DNA from 3 places in the Negadavirga shengliensis genome. Region 3 is predicted to be linked to each of the others. Evidence: riboswitches for the same ligand, from Rfam matches in the RefSeq annotation. Region 3 holds a riboswitch; each other region holds the start of a gene.
What was found. A riboswitch is a leader RNA that binds a small molecule or an ion and turns the genes downstream of it on or off. The one in region 3 is predicted to bind S-adenosylmethionine.
Positions count from the first base shown of each region.

Region 1: another riboswitch for S-adenosylmethionine. It lies ahead of ACFPFU_RS11820 (homocysteine S-methyltransferase family protein); the one in region 3 lies ahead of ACFPFU_RS04815 (trans-sulfuration enzyme family protein).
Region 2: another riboswitch for S-adenosylmethionine. It lies ahead of ACFPFU_RS09265 (O-acetylhomoserine aminocarboxypropyltransferase/cysteine synthase family protein); the one in region 3 lies ahead of ACFPFU_RS04815 (trans-sulfuration enzyme family protein).

Region 1 is NZ_JBHSJJ010000006.1:24,048-27,326, forward strand. Features, by position in the region: gene ACFPFU_RS11815 (hypothetical protein) at 1-1,232, shown strand, start outside; SAM riboswitch class I at 1,556-1,656, shown strand; gene ACFPFU_RS11820 (homocysteine S-methyltransferase family protein) at 1,726-2,772, shown strand; gene metH (methionine synthase) at 2,774-3,279, shown strand, end outside.
Region 2 is NZ_JBHSJJ010000004.1:372,034-375,312, forward strand. Features, by position in the region: gene ACFPFU_RS09260 (homoserine O-acetyltransferase family protein) at 1-238, opposite strand, end outside; gene ACFPFU_RS09265 (O-acetylhomoserine aminocarboxypropyltransferase/cysteine synthase family protein) at 244-1,551, opposite strand; SAM riboswitch class I at 1,768-1,877, opposite strand; gene ACFPFU_RS09270 (acyloxyacyl hydrolase) at 1,999-3,060, shown strand; gene ACFPFU_RS09275 (DUF305 domain-containing protein) at 3,236-3,279, shown strand, end outside.
Region 3 is NZ_JBHSJJ010000002.1:466,786-470,064, forward strand. Features, by position in the region: gene ACFPFU_RS04805 (DUF4407 domain-containing protein) at 1-234, opposite strand, end outside; gene ACFPFU_RS04810 (SGNH/GDSL hydrolase family protein) at 540-1,187, shown strand; SAM riboswitch class I at 1,285-1,387, shown strand; gene ACFPFU_RS04815 (trans-sulfuration enzyme family protein) at 1,516-2,691, shown strand; gene ACFPFU_RS04820 (serpin family protein) at 3,054-3,279, shown strand, end outside.

The DNA of each region.
Region 1 (3,279 bases), on a different contig from region 3:
GATCTACCTTGTATTTTATAGCGGGTTCTTCGGGCGCCAATGTACGGGAATTCAATGAAATGCTTCAGAACAAAGGTGTCTCGCCGCTCAGAAGCGGTTACAGTTCTACCGGGATGGGCTATCAATATAGGTTTAATGATTTTATATTGGGTTTTGAACTGTACCACAACAACGGACCTAAATCCCTTTTCAGAGAATATGAGATAGATCACAGGACGACCAGGTTCTATATGAACATCGGCTATTCGCTCACGGAGGAAGGCAGGTTTCACCTCGTCCACTACATGTCCATGGGGGGCGGTTATTTGAACTTTCAAATGCTGAAAGATGAACGTAGGATAGACGAACTGGGACCCTTCCTGCAAAATCCGTCTCAAGGGTTTGTGTTGAGAAAAAAAGACATCCAGAAAGGAACCCATAAAATGGGCGGGTTTCTTACCGAGATAGGTTTCCAGTTAGGGTATGACTTTGACTTGCCAGGCATGGAGGAGACCTTGGAACTCATGGCAAAATTCGGTTATGCTTTCAGCCCCTTCGAGGATTCCTGGAGTATAAACGGAATTAATTTTGACAATTTACAAAGTGGCGCCTTTTTCAGGATGGGAGCCGGAATATCCATGCCTGACCGGAGTCTTTTTTTTCCCGATGCGGCTTTGGGGGTTCATTTTTTCTATGGCATGAACTTCAGAACACCTACCCGGTTCAACGAACTGTTGGAAGCCAATGGTATGCAGCCTTTATCCAGGATTCCCGGCAACTTGGGTATCAAAGTTATCGGTGAAAACAGAAGAAGGATGTATGGTGTTGATGTGTTCAATATTGCCAATACGGGACCTGCCAATGAGCAATACGACCAAACCCTTAATAGTTTAAGACTGTACTTTAATTACGGCTACCTGTTGTTTAAAAGGAAAAACGTCGAGCTGGGCGGCCTGGGGGGCTTAGGATATGGAAATATCAGGTATACATTGGAACACAAGGTGAAACCTGACTTTCCCCTGCTTTTTGAGGAGCCGGATTTTGATGGCTATCTGTCCAATCGGGGTATAATGGCCAAACCTGAAATTTACCTGGCTTATGCCATGCCTTTGAACACAAAAATGTTTAACCTGGTTTATTCAGCCCATTTCGGTTATGAACTTCCATTAAGCCGATACAGGCTGGGAGGCCTTACCATGGCCAATTATATGTCCGGTCCCTATTTGCAGTTCGGGCTCGGCATCCGGCCCTGAAGGGGATGATTTTCGGTGGGGGATATCCTCAAGCTGGCTGTGGCCGAAACCGTTTTTACATGAACCATTGATCCATTACCAGAACAAAAACCCTGTATTCGAGGATAGTATTTTTTGGTGCCGACGCCGAGAAACAGAAAAAGTGATGTTGTTTTATTAACCCACAAAATGCTGCCGTTTCAAAAACCCAGGTGCAGCTGACGTCCCTTCTCCTCACAGATTAAAATTCGCATTTCGATAAAATGATCCGTATAAAACGAAAAAAATTTAAAGTTTTTTTTATATGGAGTATTTTTTCCACAAAATGATGTTAATTTTGAGATCGCTTATCGAGAAAGACGGAGGGAAGGGCCCTATGATGTCTTAGCAACCTGATTAACAAGGTGCTAATTCCCGTTCCGGAAATGCCGGATAAAGATGAGCCGCATAAGATATAGATATTCTATTTTTCTTCCCGGTTCATACTCGCATAGGCTTTTTAAATGACAACAGTATGCCGAACAGAACCGATTTATTGCTTAAGGAAATTAAAAAAAGAATTTTGATTTTGGATGGTGCCATGGGTACCATGATACAGCGTCATGCCCTTAAGGAAGAAGATTTTCGTACAGAAGAACTATACCAGATCAAAAAATCCCTGAAGGGGAATAATGATCTCCTTTCACTCAGCCGCCCGGAAATCATAAAAGATATCCATAGGGCATATTTTGACGCGGGCGCGGATATAGTGGAAACAAACACTTTCAGCAGCACTTCCATCGCTCAGGAGGATTATGGCCTAGGAGACCTCGCCTATAAACTCAATTATGAATCTGCAAAGATAGCCCGGGAAGTGGCGGAGGAATATGCAGATAAAAACCCTGAAAAACCCCGCTTTGTGGCCGGTGCCATAGGCCCCACCAACAGGACGGCATCCATTTCTCCTGATGTGAATGACCCCGGTTACCGCGCGGTCACTTTTGATCAACTGTCTGCAGCCTATCAGGAACAGGTAGAAGGATTACTGGACGGGGGCGTGGATATATTACTGGTGGAAACAGTGTTTGACACCTTGAATGCCAAAGCTGCATTGTATGCCATACAGGAAGTATATGAAAAAAGAGGCATACCGCTTGATCCCCTTGAAGGAGGTATTCCTATTATGGTTTCCGGAACCATTACAGACGCTTCGGGCAGAACCCTGTCCGGCCAGACCACGGAGGCTTTTTTGATTTCGTTGTCCCATGTTCCTTTGTTAAGTATAGGGCTCAATTGTGCATTAGGGGCTAAGGAACTCAGGCCTTATCTCAAAGTATTGGCGGAGAGGGCGCCTTATTATGTAAGCGTCTATCCGAACGCCGGATTACCTAATGAATTTGGCAAATATGACCAGGGACCGGGAGAAATGAAAGACCAGGTCAAAGAATTTATCAAAGAAGGTTGGGTGAATATCCTGGGAGGCTGTTGCGGTACCACACCCGATCACATCAGGGAAATTGCCGCTCTGGCGGCCGAATATTCCCCAAGAAAATTAAATCCTTCGCTTACTGAAATACAGTAGAATGAGTAGTTACCCAAACAACAACGTATTGCGGCTTTCCGGCTTGGAACCTTTGGTTTTTACCCCTGAGATCAATTTTGTGAACATAGGGGAAAGGACCAATGTGACCGGATCGAAAAAATTTGCCAGGCTTATCCTGAACGGAGACTATGACCAGGCCCTGGAAGTGGCTTTGGACCAGGTAAGAGGCGGTGCCCAAATTTTGGACGTGTGTATGGATGAGGCCATGTTGGATGGGGAGGCAGCTATGGTGAAATTTCTGAACCTTATCGCTTCCGAGCCCGAAATCAGTAGAATCCCCGTGATGATAGACAGTTCTAAATGGAACATCATATTGGCAGGCCTGAAATGCGTACAGGGAAAAGGCATTGTCAACTCGATCAGTCTCAAAAACGGAGAGGAAGAATTTATCCAACAGGCGAAGACCGTTAAACGCTTTGGCGCCGCAGTCGTGGTGATGGCTTTTGATGAAAAAGGCCAGGCAGACACTTATGAAAGGCGCATACA
Region 2 (3,279 bases), on a different contig from region 3:
GGTCAAAAAACTTGTCTTCTCCCACAAGGCCTGACCACCATTGCTGTGCATTGGCATCTCCGGTAAGGGCATGCAATACCCATATTACATTGTCTTTTTTTGGTGTCAGGTGTCCTTGTGTGGTATAACTGATCTGAAATCCGGGGAGAGTACCACCGGATTCCAGTACCAGGTCTTCATTGCAAGTGAAAATCTCTTGGGTCATTTCAGCGATCAGATACGGAGATTGAAGGTTCATATTTATTATTTGATTTTGTCAAAAGCAGCACTGAGGTCCGCTTTTATATCTTCTATATGCTCTATTCCCGAGGAAATCCGCAACTGCGTTGGCGTAACCCCCGCAGCCAACTGTTCTTCATCAGATAATTGCTGGTGGGTGGTGGCTGATGGCTGGATGATCAGTGTTTTGGCATCGCCCACATTGGCCAGGTGTGAAATCAGCTGCAGATTGTTGATGAATGCAGAAGCGGTCTCCTTTTCTCCCTCCAGTTCAAAGCTCAACACACCTCCGTAGCCATTTGGAAGGTATTTTTTTGCGGTTTGATGATATGGGCTTGAAGGCAGTCCCGGATAGCTTACTTTTCTGACTTGAGGGTGGTTCTCCAACCATTTTGCCAGTTCCAGGGCATTGTCTGCCGTTCGCTGAACTCTTAAAGAAAGTGTTTCCAATCCTTGCAACAACAGAAATGCATTAAAAGGACTCATGGCGGGTCCGAAATCCCGGAGTCCTTCTACTCTGGTCCGGATGGCAAATGCAATGTTGGGCAGGCCCAGCGGGTTGTTGTCTCCAAATGTTTCCCAAAAATTAAGACCATGGTAACCTTCAGAAGGCTCAGAAAATTGAGGAAACTTCCCATTGCCCCAGTTATAGTTGCCACCGTCTACAATGATACCACCAATGGAATTGCCATGTCCCCCGATCCATTTTGTAGCCGAAGAAACCACAATGTTGGCGCCGTGTTTGATGGGTTGGCATAAAAAGCCACCGGCGCCAAATGTGTTGTCAACCACCAACGGTATATCATATTTTTTTGCCAGATTGGCTACCTCTGCAAAATCAGGCACGTTGAATTCAGGGTTACCGATGGTTTCTACATAGATAGCCTTGGTTTTATCGTTGATTTCCGCCTCAAGATCCGCTGCTTTATCCGTTTTCGCAAACCTCGCCTCGATACCGATACGTTTGAAAGATACTTTGAACTGATTGTAAGTGCCTCCATATAAAAACGGGGAGGTAACGAAGTTGTCTCCCACAGTCAGAAAATTGTTAAGGGCCAAAAACTGTGCGGATTGGCCGGAAGCAGTGGCCACCGCCGCTACACCACCTTCCAATGCCGCCATCCTTTTTTCAAAAACATCTGTCGTAGGATTCATGATCCTGGTGTAGATGTTGCCGAATTCTTTCAAAGCGAAAAGATTTGCGCCATGTTCCGCTGAATTAAAAACATAGGAAGTGGTCTGGTAGATTGGAACCGCCCTGGCGTTGGTAGCTGAGTCTGCTTCCTGACCCGCATGGATCTGTAAAGTTTCGAAACGATAATTTTGAGACATGTTGTGTTTTGTTTTGAGGTTTATTAATTAGAACAGTTGTTTTCCATTGAAAAATATTTCCGCAGCAACCGACGGCCATATGTTTTTTGCAGTGTTTCAAAAACACATACAGCCATCAAAATGACAGATTCTAGGAATGAGGCAGGAAATATTCCTGTAACAGGAAGGTACGTTTTGTAGGGAAATTTGCTTGTGATATGAAACCATGCTCTTCAGAATTTATATATCCAAATGGCCTTAATGCCCCTTGGCAGGAATTGGCACCTTGGATTTTCCAGGTTGCCAGAGGATCACTGAGCCTGTCTCTAACCTCTTCTTTATAAATCCAAATACTTTAAAAAGTAAAAGGATGCTGCAAAATAAGCGCTCTTTCGCCTTATTTGCAATAATTTGCCACCAAAATTTTTAATTTTGAAACAAATATCCACGATTTCAGTGTGATAGGGTATGTATGAATTGAAAATCTCTTTTTTCTCATTGCTCCTGATTTTATATTTGGGAACACATGCTACTGCCCAGAAGGTCTCCAGGTGGACAGGGGAACTGCAAAAAGGCATTATCGTTGCCCATGCCACAGATCTGATTCCAGTGGCCGATTCCCAGCCCTTTGGCTTTCGTGCGGGCTTTGATGTATTGCAGAAAAGCAGGGATGCATGGCATGCATGTCATTGCCATCATTTTCTCGGAATAGATTTTTCATACCATAATTTCAATAACCGCGAAATCCTGGGAAGCGCTTTGTCCTTGTCGGGGGCATTCGAACCCGTTATATGGCATAATAAGAACTGGCTGCTGTCTGTAAGGTCCGGTATGGGTATCAGCTATATTACCAGAGTTTACGATGAAGAATTTAACCCGGATAATAATTTTTTCAGCAGCCCCATAAGTTTTCTGTTGTTTATTTCTCCGAAAATCAGTTACAAATTATCAGAACGCTGGATGAGTAGCCTTACGCTTCATTACAACCATATTTCCAATGGCGGTCAGAGGCAACCCAACAGAGGCATGAATTTTCCCACCTTAGGCATAGGGATATCCTATTTGGTACGGGATCTGGACTTGCCGGACCATGAGGCCGAAAAAGCAAGTAAAAAAGTAGCTTGGCATGCGGATTTTTTTGGTACGATGAGAGATGATCCCGTCAATCCGGGAAGGAAGCCTTCTTTTGGTGTATCTGCAGGAAGCATTTACCGGATAGGCAGGGTGAATGGATTAGGGGCGGGAGCGGAAATCAATTGGGACCTCGCAGCCAATGAAATCTCAGGAAGCGGCAACGCGGCTATCCTGGGTACCTATTTTTCCCACCATTTTCTCTTCGGCAGGTTTGATTTCAGTCAACGCATGACATGGTATATCCAAAAACCGGTTGGTTATCAGCCTGATAGGACTTTCTTTCAAAGGTATATTTTAAGTTATGAAATTTTTAAAGGGGTGCGTGTAGGAGTGGGTTTGAAAACACATGGCCACGTAGCGGAGAATATCGATTTCCGTATAGGATGGCGGAAATAGGGAGTGGTTTGTTCCGGGTTTCCCCGTTGCTATTATTTCAGTAAAACGCTGATTGAAAAGCTTGCTCTGGCGTGGAAGAGGCATACTTTTTGCGTCTTAAACCTGCATGAATAAAACCCATATTTCCTTACCTCAAATAGATATTTGGATTTCGATAAAACTAAAGCCATAGCAAATGAAAAACACCAACTATCAGAAGTTTTTAATCATGCTTACGGC
Region 3 (3,279 bases):
GAACCTGTCCAGGTTAAAGATCAGCAATGCCCAAAGAATAGCCAAGGTGATTGTCACATAGATATTTTCAAAAACGGTAAACATCGCGTACCCCGCAGCCAGGCCTGCAAAAAGAGCGGTGAAGAACACTGTCCCGCCTATTCCTATGTATTTGTTGGATTCCGTAGGGCTTCGGTTTAACAGTGGCCGGTAGCCACCGGCACAAAACCAGAGAAAATTTTGGACAGATCGCATGGGGTTAAACAATTTATATATCCTGCATGATGTGTTTCACAAAGGTCACGCTAAACTTTAGAAGTAACGATAAAAAAGCAACTTCCTTGTACGGATATCCGATAACTTCCTGAAAAACAACAATAAAACTACCGCCAACCTTCCATAACAAAGTTGACGCCTGATGAAAACGCCAACACCACGTGTACATTTATCAACACCCGGGTGTTCGTAATCAGTACAACACGGCACCCTTTTTGACAGGCGGGGTTTTCAATATTGAAACAAAACCCCTAATTTCGGTACCGCTAAAAAAACAAAACTTTATGAAAAAGCCTGCCTCGCTGATTTTGATCTTAATTATCTGCCAATTTGCCGTTTTGGCCCAGGACCCTGAGAGGTTCGAAAAACAGGTGCAGGAGATCAACACCGATTTTCCCCACGACGAGCACGCGGGGGCAATATTGTTTACCGGAAGCTCCAGCGTCAGGATGTGGCGTGACCTTCCCGAGGATTTTCCTGATCACCAAATAGTCAATGCAGGTTTTGGCGGGTCACACGCCAGTGATTTGCTTTATTATATTGACGAGTTGATTTTAGACTACCAACCCAAAAAGGTATTTATCTATGAAGGTGACAATGATATTGCGGCCGGAAAGGACGCCCAAAAAATCATCGAAACCCTCAATCTCATTGTAACCCAAATCCAACTAAAACTGCCTGATTCCCAGATCATCCTGATCAGCGCCAAGCCCAGTATCGCCCGTTGGGAATTGGCAGAACAATACGTCGCCCTGAACCAGGAGATGAAAACCTACAGTGTGGTAAAGGAAAACGTCTCCTATGCTGACGTTTGGACAAAAATGCTGGACGAAGACAATAAACCGTTTACGGATATTTTTCTGGAAGATAACCTGCATATGAACAGAAAGGGGTATGATATCTGGAAAGAGGTAATACAGGAGTTTTTGTAGTCTTGAAGGGGAAATGCTTTTATTTTGGCAAAATCCCTCATTACATTTGGAATTCAGTTTTGGCTGCATTTACTTTGCATTCACATTTCAGGCAACTGATTTATAAAGAAGAGGCGAGAGAACAGGCTCTTGGACCCTCTGGCAACCTTCCGGACAAAGGAAAGGTGCCAAAACCTGCCCAATAAAGGGACCTATAAATTAGAAATTATGACAGCATACATTCTCTTTTCTTTTTTCGAACCCCCACATTCCAACCATTCTGCCTTGCCCTTTTATTTATTATTTGGGACAAATAATTGTATCCTATCCTTAAGAAAACATTTTACTGATGTCTTATAAGAATTTTGAAACACAAGCTATCAGGATCGCCGATTCGGCTTCCGACCAGAGAGAGCATTCCGCTCCCATATACCTGAGTTCCAGTTTTGTATTTGATTCTGCCGAACAGGCCAGGCAAATGTTTGCGGACGAAATTCCCGGCAACATCTATTCCCGTTATGCCAATCCCAATACCAGTGACCTGATCTCCAAAGTCTGTGCGGCAGAGGGTACGGAAACCGGCGTCTCCACCGCCTCCGGAATGGCCGCCATGTTTGGCAGCATGGCTGCATTGCTCAGCCAAGGTGACCATATTTTGGCTTCCCGGTCCCTGTTCGGATCCACCCATCAGTTGCTGACCAGGGTTTTTCCAAAATGGGGTATTGACCATACCTACGGCGATATTGTGGATATCGCCAACTGGGACAAACTGGTTAGGCCGAATACCAAGATGATTTTCATCGAAACCCCTTCCAATCCGGGACTGGAAATCATTGATCTGGGATATATTGCCGACTTTGCCAATGCCCATAACCTTATCCTGGTGGTGGATAACTGTTTTGCCACACCTTATCTGCAACAGCCTGCCAAATGGGGAGCGCATATCGTTACCCACAGCGCCACCAAATACATAGACGGGCAGGGCAGGGTGCTGGGTGGCTTGATTTTGGGTAAAAAGGAATTGATAGACGACGTACAATTTTTCATGAGACATACGGGGCCGTCTTTATCCCCCTTCAATGCATGGGTACTTGCCAAGAGCATGGAGACCTTGGCCGTAAGGATGGACAGGCACTGTGAAAATGCTTTGAAAATAGCTGAATACTTCCAACATAGCCAGGATATAGAAACGGTGAAATACCCCTTTCTCCCCTCCCACCCCCAGTATGATCTTGCCAAAAAGCAAATGCGGCACGGTGGGGGCATTATCACACTGACCTTGAAAGGAGGCTTGAACCGTGCCCAAAAGTTCATTGACCAGTTACAGATGATCACCGTCACCGCCAACCTGGGTGACAGCCGAAGCATCATCACCCACCCTGCCTCCACCACCCACAGCAAGCTGACCGAGGAAGAAAGAGAAAGGGTCGGGATACACAACGGCTTGGTGAGGCTTTCTGTGGGTCTTGAGCATGTGGATGACATCATTGGCGATATTGAGAAGGCACTGGTGCTATCCAGGTGATCTAAAGTGCGCCATCACACGGCATTCAACAAGGCTTTATTAACAGGATCTTGTTATAAAATTATCTCCCTTAAAACTAAGCTTATTCATTTTTATCTCAATTTCCCTTAAAATAATCGGAGAGCCCGACCATTTAAGGAGTTACCGTTACATCCGGTTGCACTTGGGGCCGACCGAAAAGTTGGAAACAGGATCATGGTGCGGCCATCCAAGACCGGGTTAATGAAAAACACTTGGGTCCAAGCCCCATACGGTCCTTTCCGCTGACCGCTCTATTTTGTTTGTATTTTTTTCGGTAAGGTGTAGCGTTATGGGCAAACCTACCGTCTACTATTTTAAAGCCGCTAAAAATAATCCCGACTATGAGAAACCCGTATGCACTTTTATCACTTTTCGCTGTTCTCCATCTCGCTGCCTGCGACTGGGGCGGATCTGCAGAAGAGGCCCTTACCCCCAATATCAGGACCTTACAGGGCTATGAAAAGGAAATGGTATTCAGCAGCTCCAAATTTGCACTGGACCTTTTTCACCAGCTCCAAAAAACGGAGGCAGTCAATCAATTTTTTAGCCCCTACAGTATACATCAAG